Linked DNA regions of Methylobacterium mesophilicum SR1.6/6. The protein of the gene in region 3 interacts with the protein of the main gene of each other region in a pairwise test. Links are inferred from orthologs where the notes say so. Each region holds a gene or a part of one and is shown on either strand. Other genes may lie near its edges.

Evidence for each region.
Region 1: the proteins of dnaQ (region 3) and dnaE interact in binary tests that used the Escherichia coli proteins (3 or more experiments, as listed by UniProt). The link is inferred for Methylobacterium mesophilicum SR1.6/6 from one-to-one orthologs.
Region 2: the proteins of dnaQ (region 3) and dnaN interact in binary tests that used the Escherichia coli proteins (3 or more experiments, as listed by UniProt). The link is inferred for Methylobacterium mesophilicum SR1.6/6 from one-to-one orthologs.

What each region holds. Positions count from the first base shown.
Region 1 is NZ_CP043538.1:5,018,303-5,024,679, reverse strand. The notes cover bases 2,275-6,377. They hold dnaE (DNA polymerase III subunit alpha), read right to left. Parts: upstream 5,994-6,377; coding sequence 2,475-5,993; downstream 2,275-2,474. Other genes in these bases: MMSR116_RS23780 (hypothetical protein), read left to right, coding at 2,275-2,410. In the rest of the region: DNA repair protein RecO, read right to left, coding at 1-129; MMSR116_RS23790 (hypothetical protein), read left to right, coding at 288-752; MMSR116_RS23785 (gamma-glutamylcyclotransferase), read left to right, coding at 772-1,464; MMSR116_RS31465 (hypothetical protein), read right to left, coding at 1,468-1,611; more of MMSR116_RS23780, read left to right, coding at 1,787-2,274. UniProt on the Escherichia coli protein: DNA polymerase III is a complex, multichain enzyme responsible for most of the replicative synthesis in bacteria. This DNA polymerase also exhibits 3' to 5' exonuclease activity. The alpha chain is the DNA polymerase catalytic subunit.
Region 2 is NZ_CP043538.1:4,222,050-4,227,182, reverse strand. What follows is about bases 1-2,859. They hold dnaN (DNA polymerase III subunit beta), read left to right. Parts: upstream 1-798; coding sequence 799-1,920; downstream 1,921-2,859. Other genes in these bases: recF (DNA replication/repair protein RecF), read left to right, coding at 2,129-2,859; MMSR116_RS20270 (MFS transporter), read right to left, coding at 1-550. Outside these bases: more of recF, read left to right, coding at 2,860-3,283; MMSR116_RS20255 (methyl-accepting chemotaxis protein), read right to left, coding at 3,291-4,982. UniProt on the Escherichia coli protein: Confers DNA tethering and processivity to DNA polymerases and other proteins. Acts as a clamp, forming a ring around DNA (a reaction catalyzed by the clamp-loading complex) which diffuses in an ATP-independent manner freely and bidirectionally along dsDNA.
Region 3 is NZ_CP043538.1:1,159,456-1,166,855, forward strand. Bases 4,453-7,304 are described here. They hold dnaQ (DNA polymerase III subunit epsilon), read right to left. Parts: upstream 6,314-7,304; coding sequence 5,591-6,313; downstream 4,453-5,590. Other genes in these bases: MMSR116_RS05275 (extracellular catalytic domain type 1 short-chain-length polyhydroxyalkanoate depolymerase), read right to left, coding at 4,453-5,382; MMSR116_RS05285 (hypothetical protein), read right to left, coding at 6,387-6,587; MMSR116_RS05290 (glucose 1-dehydrogenase), read right to left, coding at 6,635-7,304. Outside these bases: MMSR116_RS05245 (glucan ABC transporter ATP-binding protein/ permease), read left to right, coding at 1-331; MMSR116_RS05250 (MarR family winged helix-turn-helix transcriptional regulator), read left to right, coding at 704-1,228; MMSR116_RS05255 (response regulator), read left to right, coding at 1,225-1,932; MMSR116_RS05260 (hypothetical protein), read right to left, coding at 1,946-2,182; MMSR116_RS05265 (2-keto-4-pentenoate hydratase), read right to left, coding at 2,271-3,095; MMSR116_RS05270 (TIGR01459 family HAD-type hydrolase), read right to left, coding at 3,141-4,019; more of MMSR116_RS05275, read right to left, coding at 4,159-4,452; more of MMSR116_RS05290, read right to left, coding at 7,305-7,400. UniProt on the Escherichia coli protein: DNA polymerase III is a complex, multichain enzyme responsible for most of the replicative synthesis in bacteria. The epsilon subunit contain the editing function and is a proofreading 3'-5' exonuclease.

The sequences.
Region 1 (6,377 bases), 3.9 Mb from region 3 along the record:
CCGGCGCGAGCGACCGCCGTGCACGAGGCCGAGATGGCGCCCGTGGCTCTCGGTCATCGCCTCCAGGATGACGCCGGTCTCCCCGTGCCGGCGCAGGCCCAGAACGATCCCCTCATCGGTCCACTGCATCACGCAGAGATAGGCATTCCGAGGCCATCTTGGCAGCCACGATCGCGACTGAAAAAATTCCTGACCCGCGGCGAAAACGCCTACGATGCGGCGTGCCGGATCGATTCGGGGCCCTCGTCCCGTCCCGATCGGCGAAACGCACTGGGGGATGTCGGGCAATGCCGGGGTTTTCGGTCCGCGAGAGGGGTCGTGACGGACGGCCTTCCGCGCGACGCCGGCGCGATCGGAGGCTGGTCCGATGCGGCCTCATCGCGCTGGCGCTGGCCGCGACCCCGGCAGCGGCGGCCTCGAAGGCGAAGCCCGCGGCCGAGGATGCCCCCTCCCCCGCCCTGCGGGCGCGGATCGCGGCGCTGACCCTGAAGCAGGTCGCCTTCGGCTCGATGTCGCTGCTGCCGGTGCGGTTCGAGGGCAGCCGACTCGCGGGCCCGATCGAGGACGGAGGCCGGGTGATCTACTGCGTGTCGAGCCGCATGAGCGGCCGGACCTTCGGCAAGCCCGAGCGGCCGAGGGTGGCGCTGCGCCACGAGGCTGACCGGCTCGCGGTGATCGACGACGACGAGGCTTGCAGCGGGCACCGCAGCCAGCCGTTCCCCGAACTGGAGATCCTGGGCAACAAGCCGTGACGCCTCCGCGTTGACGGCCATGCCCGCGACCGCCCGCGCCCTCGACCTCAGCCTCGACCTCATCGCCCGTGCCCATGCCGTCCCGGTGCCCGACGATCCGAGCGCCCTCGACGTGCTGACCGACGCGGAGCTGCGCCCGGGGCTCGACGCCATCGTCGCCGGCCGTGAAGGCAGCGACCTCTGGGTCTTCGCCTACGGGTCGCTGATGTGGAACCCGGAATTCCCGGTGGCGGAGCGGCGGATCGGGACGGTCCGCGGCTTCCACCGCCGCTTCTGCCTGCTCCAGCGGCGCTTCCGCGGAACGCCGGACCGCCCGGGCTTCGTCCTGGCGCTGGACCGGGGCGGTCTGTGCCGGGGCGTGGCGTTCCGGTTGCCCGGCATGGAGATCCGCGAGGCCCTGATGCCCGTCTGGCGGCGGGAGATGCGCGGCCGCGGCTACGTCGCCCGCTGGCTGCCGGTCGCCACCGAGGCCGGGACCGTCCCGGCCCTGACCTTCCTGGCCAACCGCGCCAGCGACCGCTACGCCGGGCGCCTCTCCGATGGCGAGATCGCCGACAAGATCGCCGCCGCCTGCGGGCACAAGGGACCGAGCGCCGAGTACCTGTTCCGGACCGTGGAGGCCTGCGAGCGCCTCGGCATCCGCGACCGGCACCTCTGGAACCTCCAGGCCCTGGTGGCCGAGCGGCTCAGGACCGGCGCGCCGGCGGCGTGAGCCTCAGGCCCAGGCGCGCTTCATCACGACGGCGACGCGCCCGCCCGCATGCTCCGCATCCGGGTTGCGCGGCTCCCGGATGCCGGGTGCGCGGCCGGTCATGAGATAGACCATCAGGGTAAGGGCGAGCAGGATCTTCGTGCGCATGGCGACGCTCAGGCTTGAGCGAGCGTGCATAGGACCGATCGGTTTTTACGGAGTTGCTGCAATGCACGCAGGCGCTATCGCGGCGCAGTTCCCGCGTTCATGGTGAACGGAGGGTTGCGGCCCGGCCGCGATCGTCTATGCCGCCGGCCCGGTATGTCCCCAGGTGGAGGATGGAATGCGGCTTCGGATCGGCGTGGCCCTGGCGGTCGTGATCATCGCCGCCGCGGCCCTCCTGGCGGGGCCGCTCAGCCGCGGCGAAAGGCTGTCCGACATCCTCACCGGACAAACGCCGCTGCTGGCCGGCGCCGCCCGGGCTCCCGGCGGCACCGCCGACCTCTCCGGAACGGCGGCGCTCGGCACGGACCGGCGCCCGGCGACCCTGCGCGTCGCCTGCGACCCGGCCGGGACCGGCCTGTCGGCGGCCCTGGTCGTGCCGCGCTTCGCCGAGCTGGCGCCGCGCTTCGACGTCACCGGGCTCGAAGGCTCCGGCGGCGAGACGCCGCTCACCGGGATCCTGGTCTCGAGCGCCGGAAGCGTGCGCTCCGTGCGCATGCCCGTCCGGGGCGCGGCGACCGGACCCGATGCGGGCTTCACCCTGACGGTGACGGGGGCCCGCCGCGGCGAGGATCCCCTGCGCGGGGTCGCGCTGGCGCTCACCGAGCCCGGGACCAAGCTGACCTGGACGCAGGCGAGCCCGCGCGCCGGCGACCCGGCCCTGACGGCGACCTTCACCCCGTCCGAGGGCGATTCCGCGGCGCTGAAGGGCGCGCTCGGCGGATGTCTCGCGGCGCCGTTCTGAGCGAACCCTGCTCCGTGCGGCTTCGCTCCGCACGCGAGGAGGGCGCGGCCTCAGCAGCGGTCCGCTAGCTCACCTCCACCTGCACCACCCCCGGCACGGTCCGGAGCTGTCCGGCGAGCGCCGGGCTCGCCTGGAATTTTCCGGGCAGCCGGATCTCCACCTCGCGCTCGCCGCCGTCGAGCTTGAGGATCAGCGAGACCTCGCTCTCACCCCGCATCGACAGCCGCTGCTGCACCGGCGCGACCCCGCGCGGATCGCTCAGATGGATGCGGATGCCCTTCTGGTGGCGGGCCACCGCCTGGTCGAGGGGCTCCGCCGTCAGGATGCGGGCGCGCACGTCCTCGCCCTCCAGGTTCGCCTGGAGCTGGAGCACCAGCGGGCGGCCCGGCTCCAGGATGTCGCGGTACTGGCCCAGACCCTCGGAGAAGATGATCGCCTCGAAATGCGCGGTCCGGTCCGAGAGGGTGACGATGCCCATCTTGTTGCCGGTCTTGGTCCGCCGCTCCGCCCGGTCGAGCACCGAGGCCGCCACCCGGCCGACGCTCGAGGTCCCGGCCCGGACCGCGCGGCAGAAATCCGTCCAATTCTGCACCCGCAGCTTGTCGAGCAGGTCGCCGTACTCGTCGAGCGGATGGCCCGAGATGAAGAAGCCGATCGCCGCGTATTCACGCTTGAGCGTGTCGGCCATCGGCCAGACCTCGTGGGGCGGGATCCGGAGCGAGACGTCGTCCGCCACCACGCCCCCGAACATGTCGGTGACGCCGGCCGATTCCGCCTCCGCCGCGCTGGCGGCGAGCTTCATCATCGGCTCCACCGCCGCGAAGGCGCGCGCCCGGTCCGGCTCGATGCAGTCCAGCGCCCCGGCCTGGACGAGGCTCTCCAGGGTGCGCTTGTTGATCAGCCGCGGGTTCAGCCGGCGGGCGAGGCAGGCGAGATCCTTGAACGGCCGGTCGCCGCGGGCCTCCACCAGCGCGCGCACGGCCTCGCGGCCGACGCCCTTGATGGCCGCGAGCGCGTAGAAGATCTTGCCGTCGCGCACCGCGAACACTTCGCCCGAGGTGTTGATCGAGGGCGGCTCGACCACGATCTTCAGGCGCTGCGCGTCCTGGCGGAATTCGGCGAGCTTGTCGGTGTTGTCGATGTCGAGGGTCATGGCGGCCGCCAGGAACTCGACCGGGTAGTTCGCCTTCAGGTAGGCGGTCTGGTAGGTGAGCAGCGCGTAGGCCGCCGCGTGGCTCTTGTTGAAGCCGTAATCGGCGAACTTGGCGAGCAGGTCGAAGATCTCGTTGGCCTTGGCCTTGGTCAGCCCGCGCTCGGTGCAGCCCTTGAGGAACCGGTCGCGCTGCGCGTCCATCTCGGCGCGGATCTTCTTGCCCATGGCGCGCCGGAGCATATCGGCCTCGCCCAGCGAGTAGCCCGCTAGGACCTTCGCGATCTCCATCACCTGTTCCTGGTAGACGATGATGCCGAAGGTCTCCTTCAGCATCGGCTCCAGCTTCGGATCCGGATACCAAGACGCCTCGTTGCCGGCGTCGCGGCCGAGCTTGCGCTCGCAATAGACCGGGATGTTGGCCATCGGGCCCGGCCGGTAGAGCGCCACCAGGGCGATGATGTCCTCCAGCCGGTCGGCCTGCATCTCGCAGAGCGCCTTGCGCATGCCGGCCGATTCCACCTGGAACACGCCGACCGTCTCGCCCCGGCCCATCGGCCCGTAGGTCTTCGCGTCGTCGAGGGGCAGGGAGGCGAGGTCGATCTCGATGCCGCGCTGCTTCAGCAGGTCCGTGCAGCACCGGAGCATCGTCAGGGTCTTGAGGCCCAGGAAGTCGAACTTCACCAGGCCCGCCTGCTCGACCCACTTCATGTTGAACTGGGTCACCCGCATGCCGGTCTTCGGGTCCCGGTAGAGCGGGACCAGCTCCTCGAGCGGCCGGTCGCCGATCACCACGCCGGCCGCGTGGGTCGAGGCGTGGCGGTGCAGGCCCTCCAGCTTCTTGGAGATGTCAATGAGCCGGCCGACGATCGGCTCCTCCTCCATGGCCTGCTGGAGCTTCGGCTCGCCCTCGATCGCCTGGGCGAGCGTCACGGGGTTGGCGGGGTTCTGCGGGACGAGCTTGGTCAGCTTGTCGACCTGCCCGTAGGGCATCTCCAGCACGCGGCCGACGTCGCGCAGCACGCCGCGGGCGAGCAGCGTGCCGAAGGTGATGATCTGCCCGACCTGCCCCTCGCCGTAGCGCTGCTGCACGTAGCGGATCACCCGCTCGCGGCCCTCGACGCAGAAGTCGATGTCGAAATCCGGCATCGAGACGCGCTCGGGGTTGAGGAAGCGCTCGAACAGCAGGCCGAAGCGCAGCGGGTCGAGGTCGGTGATCAGCAGCGACCACGCCACCAGCGAGCCCGCGCCCGAGCCGCGGCCCGGACCCACCGGGATGTCGTGGTCCTTGGCCCACTTGATGAAGTCCGAGACGATCAGGAAGTAGCCCGGGAACTTCATCGACACGATGACGTCGAGTTCGAAGGCGAGGCGCTTGCGGTAGTCGTCTTCCGAGAAGCCCGGCGCCGTGCCGTGCTGCTTCAGGCGCAGCTCCAGCCCGGCCTCGGCCTGGCGACGCAGCTCGGTCGGCTCGTCGGCCGAGACCGCCTGCGCACCGGCCTCCGACGCCTCCGCCAGCGCGTCCGCCATGGGCGGCGTCTCGCCCGCCGCCACGGCGCCGAAATTCGGCAGGATCGGCTTGCGGGTCCGCGCCCGCACGGCGCAGCGCATGGCGATCTCGACGGTGGCCTGGAGCGCGTCCGGCAGGTCGCGGAACAGCTCGGCCATCTCGGCCCGGGTCTTGAAGGCATGGCTCGCCGTGAGCCGGCGGCGGCGCTCGTCCGAGACGAGTCGGCCCTCCGCGATGGCGAGCAGCGCGTCGTGGGCGTCGTAATCGTCCGGCTTGGCGAAGAAGGGCTCGTTCGTCGCCACGATCCCGAGGCCGTGCCGGCCGGCGAGGTCGAGGAGCGCGGTCTCGATCCGCCCCTCCTCGGGCAGGCCGTGGCGCTGCAGCTCGACGTAGAGCCGGTCCTCGCCGAAGGCCTCCTTGAGGCGCTTCAGGCGGGCGAGGGCCAGCTCGGGCCGGCCGGCCCGGAACGCAGCATCGAGGGGGCCGGCCAGGCCGCCCGTGAGCGCGATCAGCCCGTCCGAGCATCCGGCGAGCGCCGCGGCGTCGAGGCGCGGAGCCTCGCCGAGGGCGGTGTCGAAATAGGCCCGGCTCGCCAGCCGCAGCAGGTTGGCGTAGCCGGCATCGTCCTGGGCGAGCAGGACGATGCCGTGGCTGGTCGGTGCCTGCCGCTGGTGCGGATCGGCGGCCTCGAACGCCACCGAGAGTTGCACGCCGGCGATCGGCTGCACGCCTTCGCCCGCCGCCTTCTCGGAGAATTCCAGGGCGCCGAACAGGTTGTTGGTGTCGGTGAGCGCGAGCGCCGGCTGCCGGTCGGCGACCGCGGCCTTGATCAGGGAGCCGACCTTCAGCGCACCTTCGAGCAGGGAATAGGACGAGTGGACATGGAGGTGGACGAATCCGACCTCCTTGAGCTGGCGTGGCATGGCCGACCTTGTTCAGGGGTCGTGCAGCATCCCCGCTCGGCCGGCTCAAGTCGACGTGCGGCGGGGCCTTCCGGGACGATATCCACCGGCCGTGCTCCGGGGGCACCAGTTCGGGCTGTCCCTGTGGACAATCGGCGCCGAATGGCCGATCGCCTGTGCATAAGTCCCATCGGGCCGGAACCGGAGGGGCTTCCGTCAAAACCGGCTAACGAACCGGTGCCAAGGCTACCGCCCAGGCGCCCACCGCGGCAAACAGCATTCCGAACGCCATGAACTCGGCCATCCCGGTCAGGATCATCCGTTTCATCATCGCCGTGCCTCCTCTGTGCATGGCTCATTATGTTCATGTTTTGTTCTAATGCTAGGCGGCGTTGGCGACGCGGG
Region 2 (5,133 bases), 3.1 Mb from region 3 along the record:
CCAGGAAGCCGAGATTGGCCAGGATGAAGCCGACCGGCGCGCCGAGCTGCGGGAAGATGCCGTACCACGCCCGCCGACCGGGCGGCGCGTTCTCGACGGCCAGCAGGGCCGCCCCGCCCCATTCGCCGCCGAACCCGATCCCCTGCCCGCAGCGCAGGACGCTCAGGGCCGCCGGCGCCCACCAGCCCGCCGAGGCGTAGGTCGGCAGGCAGCCGATCAGGACCGTGGAGATGCCCATGATCAGCAGCGAGGCCACCAGGGTCGCCTTGCGGCCGACGCGGTCGCCGAAATGCCCGAACAGGGCCGCGCCCACGGGGCGTGCGATGAAGGCGATCGCGAAGGTCGCGAAGGCGCTGAGCTGCTGCACGCCGGGCGCCCCGGCCGGGAAGAAGACCGGGCCGATCACCAGGGCGGTTGCGGTGGCGTAGATGTAGAAGTCGAAGAACTCGATCGCCGTGCCGACAAAGCTCGCAGCGAGGATGCGGCCGGCGCTCGGGGTGGCACTCGGGGTTGCGCGCGCGGGGGGCGCGCTGTCGATGGTCTGAAGCATGATCGTGAGGACGGCAGGGATTCGGGTCGGTTGCGGCGCTTTCGCACGGCCCGGCCCGCGCAGGTATGCCGGTTTCGGCATGGGCCTCTGACCTGGGCGCCCGACCCGCGGCCTGCTTTCGGATCCGAGCTCGCTGTGCGGCGCACACGCGCCGGCCTTGCGTTCCCCGGTCCCCTTCGCCAAGCTGAACGGCCATATTCCGCGACGGATGCCGGCCGCGGCGCCGTCCCCACCACTTGAGTACTGCGATGAGAGTCACTGTCGAGCGCGCGGCCCTGCTCAGGTCGCTCGGCCACGTGCACCGGGTCGTCGAGCGCCGCAACACGATCCCGATCCTGTCCAACGTGCTCCTGCGCTCGGAGGGCTCCGGGCTCCAGCTCCGGGCGACCGACCTCGACATCGAGGTGACCGAGAGCGTCCCGGCCGACGTGTCGGATCCCGGCGCCACCACGGTGCCGGCGCACGTGATCTACGACATCGTCCGCAAGCTGCCCGAGGGCGCGCAGGTCTCGCTGGAGACCGGCGGCGAATCCGGCCAGATGACGATCCGCTCCGGCCGCTCGCGCTTCGCGCTGGGCGCCCTTCCCGAAGGCGACTTCCCCGATCTCGCCGCCGGCGAGATGCCCCACGGCTTCGAGATCGCGAGCGCCGACCTCAAGCGCCTGATCGACAAGACCCAGTTCGCCATCTCCACCGAGGAGACGCGCTACTACCTCAACGGCATCTACCTGCACACGCTGGAGACCGAGGGCGGACCGGTGATGCGGGCGGTGGCCACCGACGGACACCGCCTCGCCCGCGTCGAGATCCCGGCCCCGCAGGGCAGCGTCGGCATGCCGGGGGTGATCGTGCCCCGCAAGGCGGTCGCCGAGATCCAGAAGCTTCTGGACGACGGCGGCGAGAGTGTCGCGGTCGACCTCTCGCCCGCCAAGATCCGCCTGCGCTTCGCGGGCGGCCTGACGCTGATCTCCAAGCTGATCGACGGCACCTTCCCGGACTACCAGCGGGTGATCCCGGCCAACAACGACAAGCGGCTGACGGTCGAGCGCGACGCCTTCGCCAAGGCGGTGGACCGGGTCTCGACCATCTCGTCGGAGCGCGGGCGCGCGGTGAAGCTCGGCCTCGCCGAGGGACGCCTCGCGCTCTCGGTGAACAACCCGGATTCGGGCAGCGCCACCGAGGAACTCGATGTCGACTACGAGGCGGCCAACCTCGATATCGGCTTCAACGCCCGCTACCTGCTCGACATCACCGCGCAGCTCGAGGGCGACACCGCCCTGTTCAAGCTCGCCGATCCGGGCTCGCCGACGCTGATCCAGGACCGCGAGGGCGCGCCGGCGCTGTACGTGCTGATGCCGATGCGGGTGTGAAGCTGCGGCGCTACTCCCGTTCCTGCCCTCATCCTGAGGTGCCGGAGCACAGCGGAGGCCTCGAAGGAGGCCTCCAGATGGCGATGTGGATCCTGGAGCCCTCCTTCGAGGCCTGCTGAAGCGGGCACCTCAGGATGAGGTGATTGGATGGGATGTCAGACAGCAATGGACTGTTGAGCGCGGTGCGTCTCAACCCCTCGGTTCCGCGATGAGCAATATCCTCGATCCGCGGATCGAGCCCGACGGGGCGGATCTGCGCGTCACCCGCCTGATCGCCCGCGATTTCCGCAACCACGCCGACCTCGAACTGACCCCCGCGGCCCGGTTCGTCGCGCTGGTCGGCGAGAACGGCGCGGGCAAGACCAACCTGCTGGAGGCGATCTCCCTGTTCGTGCCGGGCCGCGGCCTGCGCCGGGCGGAGTTCGCCACCATGGCGCGCACCGGCGGTCCGGGCGGTTTCGCGGTCTCGCTCACCCTCGATCGCGATGGCGCCGAGCACCGGCTCGGAACCGGGCTGGAGCCGCCGGGCTTCGACGGTCGCACGAGCCGGCTCTGCCGCATCGACGGCGCCCCCGCCTCCTCGCCCGTGGCGTTCAGCGAGTTCCTCCGGGTGGTCTGGCTGACTCCGGACCTCGACGGGCTGTTCCGCGGCGCGGCGGGCGACCGGCGCCGGTTCCTCGACCGACTCGTGCTGGCGGTCGATGCCGGCCACGGGGCGCGGGTGTCCGCGATGGAGCGGGCGCTGCGCTCGCGCAACCGCCTGCTGGAGGAACGGCCCGACGACGACCGGTGGCTCGACGCGGTGGAGCGGGAGGTCGCCGAGCTGGGTGTCGCCGTGGCGCTCGCCCGCCGGGAGACCGCCGAGCGCCTCGACCGGCTCATCGCCGAGACCCGGGACGACGCGCAGCCCTTCCCCTGGGCCTCGATCCGCCTGGAGGGCGACCTCGACGACCTCGTGGCGGTCTGGCCGGCCATCGAGGCCGAGGACCGCTTCCGCCTCGCCCTGCGCAATGGCCGCCACCGGGACCGGGCCGCCGGGCGCACGCTGATCGGGCCGCAGAGCAGCGACCTCGTGGTCCGCCACGGCCCCAAGGACGTGCCCGCCGGCACGGCGTCCACGGGCGAGCAGAAGGCCCTGCTGATCGGTCTCGTCCTCGCCCACGCCCGGCTGGTGCGGGCCATGAGCGGCATCGCGCCCCTGATCCTGCTCGACGAGGTGGCGGCCCATCTCGACCCGCGGCGGCGCGCCGGCCTGTTCGAGGCGCTGGAGGCCCTGCCGGGGCAGGTCTGGATGACCGGCGCCGACCCGGACGCCTTCGTGCAGGCCGGCGACCGGACGGAGGTGCTGCGGATCGGAGCCTGAGCGGGGCTCAGGCCGCCCGGACCTTGCCGAGGAAGCGGGAGACCTCGGCGCCGAGATGCTCGGACTGGCGCGACAGCGCGCCCGCCGCTCCGAGCACCTGGGCTGCCGCCGCGCCGGTCTCCTCGGAAGCCTTGGCCACGCCGCCGATGTTGCTCGTCACCTGCTCCGTGCCAGTGGCCGCCTGCGAGACGTTGCGGACGATCTCCTGCGTCGCCGCGCCCTGCTCCTCCACCGCGGCGGCGATCGTCGTCGCGACCCCGTTGATCTCGCGGATCCGGGCGGCGATCACGTCGATGGCGGAGACCGCCTGACCGGTCACGCCCTGGATCTGCCCGATCTGCTGGCTGATCTCCTCGGTGGCCCTGGCGGTCTGCTGCGCGAGTTCCTTCACCTCGGCGGCGACCACGGCGAAGCCCCGTCCCGCCTCTCCGGCGCGGGCCGCCTCGATCGTGGCGTTCAGCGCCAGCAGGTTGGTCTGCCCGGCGATGTTCGAGATCAGCCCGACCATGTCGCCGATCCGCGTCGCCGCCTGGCTAAGGGCCTGCACGAGGTGCTGGGTCTCGTCCGCCTCGCCGACCGCCGTCTGCGCCAGGTCGGCCGAGCCCAGGACCTGCCGGCCGATCTCCTGCACCGAGGTGCCCAGCTCCTCGGCCGCCGCCGCCACGGTCTGGACGTTCGCTGAGGCCTCCTCGGCCGCCGCCGCCACGGTGGTCGACTGGCTCGCCGTCTGGGATGCCGAGGCGGTCATGGTCTGGGCGGTCGCCTGCAGTTCGGTCGCCGAGGACGAGACCATCCCGACGATACCGCCGACCGCCCGCTCGAACCCGTCGGCCAGCTCCAGCATGGTGCGCTTGCGCTCCGCTGCCGCGGCTTCGTCCGCCTGCCGCTTGACCTCGGCCTCCTCGGCGGCCTTGCGGGCGACCATGGCCTTGATGCCCTCGACCGCCTTGCCGACCGCCCCGATCTCGTCCCGGCGCGCCGCCTCCTTGATCCCGGCGTCGATCTCGCCCTGTGCCCTGCGCTGAAGGACCGAAACGAGGCGATCCAGCGGACGCGTGATGCCGACCGTCGCGATGAAGACCGCCGCGAGCAGGCCGGCCAGCATGCCGATCGCGCTGATGGCGATCAGGGTGCGGCGGGTGGCGTTGGTCTGGTCGGTGGGGGTGTCCGAATTCTTCTCCATATAGGCCTTGATCTCGTCGGCGAGCCTGTTGCCGTCGGCCAGCAGGCCGGAGAATACCGGGTCGATCGCCGAGTGGACCAGCGCGATCGCGTCCGCGTTCTGGTTGGCGGTGCCAAGCCGGCGCACCTCGATCACGTCGCGGAGGTAGCGCTCGATGCGTGCGGCCTGCGTGTCGATCGTCTCCGAGAAGGTCGGTGCGTGCGCGCGAAGGGCCGGGATCAGCGCCTGCAGCTTGGGCACCGTCATCTCGAAGGTGTCGTTGGCCGCGCTGATCTGATCCGGCGCGGTCTCCGCGATGATCCGGTAGACGCCGTAGTTGAGCTCGACGATCAGGCGATTGAGCCGCCGTACCTCGGCCACGGCTGCCGCCTCGTTGACGATGAAGCGGCTGTACCCGTCATCGATCGTCGTCATCCGTGACTGCGCGTACCAGATACAGCCCCCGACGATGGCGCTGATCAAGGCGATGACGGCCACCAGCTTGGGCAGAATTTTGATGTTGGACAGGCGTAGCACGGACTTCAGGCCCCGAAATTGGATCGACGACTGGCGGCGGGAGGCACTCTGGCCTGACCATCGTCATCGTGCATAAAAAAGATCTTAAGCGATTGATCATGTCAAGACATGACGATTCATAAAGCAGGACTAAATCATGAAACCTGCTTAT
Region 3 (7,400 bases):
CCAGCGGCTCTCGATCGCCCGGGCGCTCCTGAAGAACCCGCCGATCCTGATCCTCGACGAGGCGACCTCGGCGCTGGACGCCGCCACCGAGCGCAAGCTCCAGGGCGCGCTGGAGACCGTGATGGAGGGGCGTACCACCTTCGTGATCGCCCACCGCCTCGCGACGATCCGCGACGCCGACCGGATCCTGGTGTTCCACGAGGGCCGGATCGTCGAGGCCGGGACCTTCGACCAGCTGGTGGCCCAGGACGGCCGCTTCGCCGACCTCGCCCGGGCGCAGTTCATGGCGACCCAGGCCGAGGAGGAGGAAGGACTGGCGCTGGCCGCCTGAGAGGGCGGGAGGCCGCCCCCGCGGCCGGTGGCCTGTCGTGCCGTGCCCGCTCGGGTTGCGCCCGGGCGGAGGCCGCTTCAGGACCGGCTGCCCCATCCTTCCGCCCCATCCCGGGATGCGCCGCGGGACATGGGCCGGACAAGGGTCGGACATGGGTCGGGCGCGCCGTCAGGCGGAGGCCCGTTGCCAAGCCGGGATCCTGCAGGCCCATTCCCCATCCGGGCGGAACTCCATCCGGGCGGACCTGGAGGTCGCCACCCCGGGATGGCAGGCGTTCTGCCCCGGCCGGACGGGCGCCAGGGTTGACGGGCCCGGCCGTGCTTGAGAAACGTCACGGAACCTGACCTATCACCTGTTGGGAGCGGCCGCGCCGTGAGACGGACAGCCCCGCACGAGGAGTCCTTCGCGGCAAAGCCCGTCCCGGTCGCCGCGCAGGCCGCCCTCGGCAGCGACGACCTGATCGAGCTCCTGTTCTTCGCCTACCGCGACTTCGTGGGCGATCCGGACCGGATCCTGGCCGCCTACGGCTTCGGCCGGGCGCACCACCGGGTGCTGCACTTCGTCGACCGCTACCCGGGCCTGACCATCGCGGAACTCCTCGACATCCTGCGCATCACCAAGCAGAGCCTGAACCGGGTCCTCAAGGACCTGATCGGCCAGGGCTACGTGGCGCAGAAGCCCGGCTCCAGCGACCGGCGCCAGCGCCTGCTGTACTGTACGGTTGCCGGCGCCGGCCTGGCGGCCGACCTCACCCGCGTCCAGGCCCGCCGCCTCGCCCGGGCGCTGGCCGCCCCGGATGCGCGGGGCTCGCCGGAGGATTTCCTGATGGCCATGATCGAGCCGGAGGATCGCCCGGCTGTCCAGCGCCTGATGGCGCGGCGCGGGAGCGGCGCGTGACGATCCCGGTCCGGGCCGAACTGCCCGACGAGGCCCCGCACGTTTTGGTGGTCGACGACGACCGCCGCCTGCGCGAGCTGCTCGCCCGCTACCTCACCGACCAGGGTTTTCGCGTCACCGCGGCGGCGAGCGCCGCGGAGGCCCGGGCGCGGGCCCAGAGCGTGGTGTTCGACGCCATGGTGCTCGACGTGATGATGCCGGGCGAGAACGGCTTCGACTACGCCCGCAGCGTGCGCGAGACCTCGCGGGTGCCGATCCTGATGCTCACCGCCCGCTCCAACACCAACGACCGGGTGATGGGACTGGAGATCGGCGCAGACGATTACCTGCCGAAACCCTTCGAGCCGCGGGAGCTGACGCTCCGGCTCAACAACATCATCAAGCGCAACGGCCGCCCCCGCGAGGTGAGCGCCGAGGCCGTGACCTTCGGCCCGTTCGCGTTCCGGATCGACCGGGGCGAATTGCGCCGCGACGACGAGCTGATCCGAATCACCGAGCGCGAGCGCGAGATCCTGACGATCCTGGCGATGGCGGGCGGCGCCAATGTCGAGCGCGAGCAGCTCGCGGGCAGCGGTGGCGCGGCGGCGGAGCGCACCGTCGACGTCCAGATCAACCGCCTGCGCCGCAAGACCGAGGTCGATCCCGCCAACCCGGTCTTCCTGCAGACCGTGCGGGGCGTGGGCTACCGGCTCGCGGTGGACTGAAGCGGCGTCCGGATCACACGACGCGCGGCTCGTCGGGCTTCAGCTTGAGGGCCTTGGCGATCCGGGTGGACAGGCTGCCCACGACGGCCACGGCGGCCTCCCGACCGGCGAGGGCCCGGATCGCCTCCAGCGCCTCCTCGGCTCCGGGTTTCATCACCGCGTAGACGGTGGAACCCTGCGCCTTGCCGGGTCGCCCCGTCGTGACGGAGACGAGGAAAGTCGTGTAGCGTCTCCGCAGGCGTCCGGGCATGTCTCAGCATGTGCCATGTCGGCTAACCATCACCAACACCTGATTTCTCGCGCCTATCCGACACGGGGGATCCGGCCGCAGCGCCACATCAGATCAGGGCAAGATCCAGGCCCGGCAGCGGCAGGCCCGCCAGCCGCGCGCTCCACACCTGCCCGGATTCTACCGGCAGGGCGTCGGTCAGGGTGCCGGTGGTGACGACCTCGCCGGCCGCCAGCGGCGGCGACGCCAGATCGTTAGCCAGCACATCGACGAGGTGGCCGAGGGCCGTGAGAGGGCCTGTCCCGAGCACGTTCCGGCCACCGCCACGCTCCGCCACGGCGCCGTCCCGCAGGAGGTCGACGGTGAAGGCTTCGAGCGCCCCGATCCAGGCCGGCCGATCCGCCGGGACGATCGGGACCCGCTCGCCGACCACCAGCAGCCCGTGCAGCCCGAAGGCCGCCACGGTGTCGGGGGCGGCGAAGCGCCATCCGGGATAGAGCGACTGCACGATCTCGAAGCCGCAGGCCGCCCAGTCGAGGCACGCGATCAGGGCCGCGGCGTCCATGCCCGGCTCCGGCGCGTGGGCGAGGCCGAACACGATCTCGGGCTCGATCCGCGGTTCCACGAAGGCGGCGAGCGCCACCGGCTCCGCCAGCGCGTCCCGGTCGCGCAGGGTCGTGTCGTAGATGTGGCCCCAGATCGGGGCATCGACGCCGTACCGCGCCCAGATCGTCGTGTTGGTGAACCCGATCTTGCGGCCGACCGGCCGCTCGCCGCGCGTCTCACGCAGCCGCCGGACTTCCGCGGCCACCCGATAGGCGGCCGGCAGATCGAGGCCGGGATCCCAGCCGGTCAGGGGCGGGATCCGGCGGCGATGCTCGTGCGCGGCCAGGACGGTCCGGGCATGGGCGGCGGCGGATACAGGCTCGGTCATGGCCTGACGTAGCACGCCGGCCCGCCGCCGTAGACCGGCGCGGCCCTACCAGACCAGCCGCTCGATCACCGCGTCCGGATGCACCGCCTGCCGGCCGAGCCACTCCGCCACGTCGCCGAGCCGGTGGTGCTCGGCCGTGACGCCGAGTTCCTCCGCGTGGATGCCCCGTGCCACCAGGAGGCTCGCGATGCCGAAGCCCCGGGCACCGGCGATGTCGGTGCGGATCGCGTCGCCGATCGCCAGGACCCGGGCCGGATCCACCGGGGCGCCGATCAGGTCCGCCCCCCTGGCGAGCGCCGCCTCGTAGACCGGACGATGCGGCTTGCCGGCATAGACGGCCGTGCCGCCGATCTCCGCGTAGGCCGCCGCCAGCAGGCCCGCGCAGGGGATCAGCCGGTTGCCGCTCTCGACCACGAGGTCGGGATTGGCGCAGATCATCGTCAGCCCGCGGGCGGCGAGGCGCCCTAGCTCGTCGCGGTAATCCTCCGCGGTCTCGCTGCGGTCGTCGAACAGCCCCGTGCAGACCACGAGGTCGGCCTGCGCCTCCGGGACGAGGCTGAGGTCGAGATCCTGGAAGATGCCGAGGTCGCGCTCCGGCCCGATATGGCGGATCCGCGCGCCCGGGCGCTGGGCGATCAGGTCGCGGGTGAGGTCGCCCGAGGTGAGGATCGCGTCGTAGGCCTCTCGCGGCACCCCGAACCGGTCGAGGATGCGCCCCACCCCGTCGCCGGGCCGCGGGGCGTTCGAGACGAGGACGACCCGGCGCGGCCGGTCTCCGGCAAGGCCGCGGAAGCGGATCAGCGCCTCGCCGGCGGGCCCGTGCGCCTTCTGGCCGTCGTGCAGCACGCCCCACACGTCGCAGAGGATCAGGTCGTATCGGTCGGCGATCGCGGCGAGGCCATTCAGGGTCGGGATGGCGGTCATGATGGTCCGTGGACGTCCTGGTTTCAAAAGGTCCGGGACCTTTTGCGGGTGCAGGGCGGCGCCCTGCAAGCGGGCGAGTTCCTCGAGGCCAGGGCTCCGCCCTGGCGACCCGCCAAAGGGCGCGCCCTATGGACACCCGTTACCGGCGTTGCGGGCCCAGCCGGTGCTCGGCGAAGAAGTCGAGCATGGCGCGGGAGGCGTCGGGGCCCTCGCAGTCGGTGTAGCTGCCCTCGGGGCGGCCGCCCGACCAGGCGTGGCCGGCGCCGCGCACGCGCCAATCCTCGACGACCACGCGGCCCGCCGGGTCCCGGTAGCGGGTGCGAGTGAAGGGATGGCCGCGGCCCTCGATGGTCTCGGACCGGGCGGTCAGGCCCGCGACATTGGCCTGCGCCAGAACCTGATCGGCGTTGCGCACGCTCACCGTGCCGTCATCCTCGCCATGGAAGATGATGGTGGGCACGCGCGTCGCCGCGGGGGGCGCCCCGAAGGGCGTCGGGCTGCCGAGGCCCGGGGCGCCGACCTGCATGGCCATCAGCGCCGAGCCGAGGTCGCGGGCGCAGCCGGCGGCGAGGCCCGAATGGACGCCGACCGCCGCGTAGAGATCCGGATAGGCGCGGGCGATGTTGAGAGCGGCCGCGCCCCCGGCCGACAACCCGGCGATGTAGACCCGGGCCGGGTCGATCGGGTGCTCCGCCAGGAGCGCTCGGGTGAGACCCGCGACGATCGCCGGCTCGCCCGATCCGCGGACCTGGTCGCGGGGATCGTACCAGTTCCAGCAGCGCTGGGCGTGGGCCTGACGGCTCTGAGCCGGGTAGGCGACGTACACGCCCGCCCGCTCGGCCAGCGCGTTCATGCCGGTGCCGGCGGCGAAATCGTCCGGATTCTGCGTGCAGCCATGCAGCATCACGACCAGCGGCGCGCGCCTGTCCGGATGGCTCGGGATGAACAGCTTGTACTCGCGGGTGCCGGCGGTCTCTGTGTGGCTCAGGGTCACGAAGCTGCCCCCCGCCGGACGCTTCCGCTCGGGGGGCGAGGCGGGCTGGCGCAGCGGGTTGCCGAGGCCCTTGAGAACCGGCGCGAGGCCGCGCACGACGTCGCCCACGACCTGGCCGACCACCTCGCGCACCCGCGTCCCCGGCTCCGCCGCGGGGCGGGTCTCCTCGCGACGCACCGGACCCTCGGGCGGCGCGGGCGGAGGCCTCTGGCCCCCGAGGCTGCGCTGGATCAGGGCGGTCGCCTCCTCCAGCCGGCCGAGGCCGGTGAGCCGGGTGGCCTCGATCATGTCGGCGAACGGCGATGCGCCTGCCTTGGCGCCGCGATCCGCACCGTGGTCCCCGTCGCGGCCACCGATATCCTCGGTCATGCGTGCACGCCTCGTTGCCTCAGCAATCCTGTCGCGGTCGGGACCGGAACGCCTGTGCCGCCGCACGAATCGCCCTCAACCCCCCAGGTCGAGACGGTGGGCCGACGGCTTATTGTGCATTGCAATAAACGCCGATGTGCGCTGCGGCAACAGCCGCCCGGCACGGGGCAGGCCGGCGGACCGGCCGGCACGACCGGGGCGCATCAGGTCAGGCGGGATCCTCCGCGCCGATATAGTCGGCCCAGATCGCGGCGGGACCGAGGCTCGCCCGGAAGCCGTCGTGCCGGGCCCGCTCCGCCTCGGTCAGGCGGCTCCGGTAGGGCCGGGGCGCCGCGGGAGCCGCCGCATCGAGGACGGATCCGGGGACCGGGGCGGCGACCGCCGCCTCCATGAGGCCGAGGCTGGTCTGCTTGCCGCCGAGCAGCTCCACGTAGACCTCGGCGAGGATCTGCGCGTCGAGGAGCGCCCCGTGCTTGGTGCGCTTCGTGTTGTCGATGCCGTAGCGGGCGCAGAGGGCGTCGAGGTTGTTGGCTGCTCCGGGATGCTTGCGCCGGGCCATCGGCAGGGTGTCGACCACGTCCTCCAGCTGGATCGGCGGCGGGGCGTCGGCGCCGAGCCGCGCGTATTCCATGTTGAGGAAGCCCACATCGAAGGGGGCGTTGTGGATGACGAGGCGCCCGTCGGCCAGGAAGGCCAGCAGCTCGCCCACGATCTCCGCGAAGGCCGGCTTGTCGGAGAGGAAGGCGTCGGAGAGGCCGTGAACCTTGAAGGCGCCCTCCGAGACCGCGCGCTGCGGGTTGCAGTAGCGGTGGAAGGTCCGCCCCGTGGGGATGTGGTTGAGGAGTTCCACCGCGCCGATCTCGATCAGCCGGTCGCCGCCCCTGGCCTCCGTGCCGGTGGTCTCGGTGTCGAGGACGATCTCGCGCAGCATGGGTCTCGCGGTTCCCAGATGAGGGGCGGAAGCTATCCGCATAGACCGGCGCGGTTAAGCGCCCGTGCGCGCCTCACCGGGAGGTGTTGCGATACACGCAGACGCGGCCCTGGTCCTCGTAGCCGGCCGGGCAGGCCGCCACGCAGGCGCCGGCCGCGAGCTTCCTGGGCGGCGGGCAGCTGGTGGCGTACTGCGCCTGCGCCGGCGCGGCTCCGAGCAGGGCCATCACGGCCAGGATGCGAGCAACACAGGCGAACAGTCCGGCGTGAGACATGGGATGACGCCCTCTCGGAAACGCTCCGTGGCTCGAACGGCATCTGCTCAGTCTCCGGGACTTGCCGCGGTGCCGGCGAGCAATCCGCCGTCGATGCTGATCTCCGAACCGGTCATGTAGGCGGCCTCGTCCGAGGCGAGCAGGACACAAACCGCCGCGACCTCTTCCGGGGTCCCGAAGCGCCGCAGCGGCGTGTCGGCGACGAGGGCTGCCATCCGGTCCGCGCGTCCGGGCCCGTCTCCCAGCATCGGCTCCCACATCGGCGTCAGTACCGCGGCCGGATGGATCGAATTGCAGCGCACATTCAGGCCCTGCGCGGCACAGTAGAGTGCCACCGACTTGGTGTGGTTCCGGACCGCCGCCTTGGAGGAGGCGTAGGCTGCGGCCATGGGAATGCCGACGAGGCCGGAGCGCGACGAGATGTTGACGATGGCGCCCGAGCCCCTGTGCCGCATCGCCCGGATCGCGTGTTTGCAGCCGAGGAAGACGCCGTCGAGATTGGTCGCGTGCACGGCCCGCCAATCGGCGAGCGTCGCGTTCTCCGGATCGTGCGCGGCAGGCCCGTCCTCGAATCCCGTGATGCCGGCATTGTTGACGAGCCCGTCCAGGCGGCCATGCCGGGCGAGGAGGTCGGCCATCACGGCCTCCCAGGCCGCCTCGTTGCGGACATCGAGCTGCGCGAAGTGGGCTTGATCGCGACCAATCGCTTCGGCAACCGCTCGGCCCGCCGTGCCGTCGCGATCGGTGACCCACACGAACGCGCCCTCGACGGCGAAGGCCCGGGCCACAGCCTCACCGATCCCGCGGCCTGCG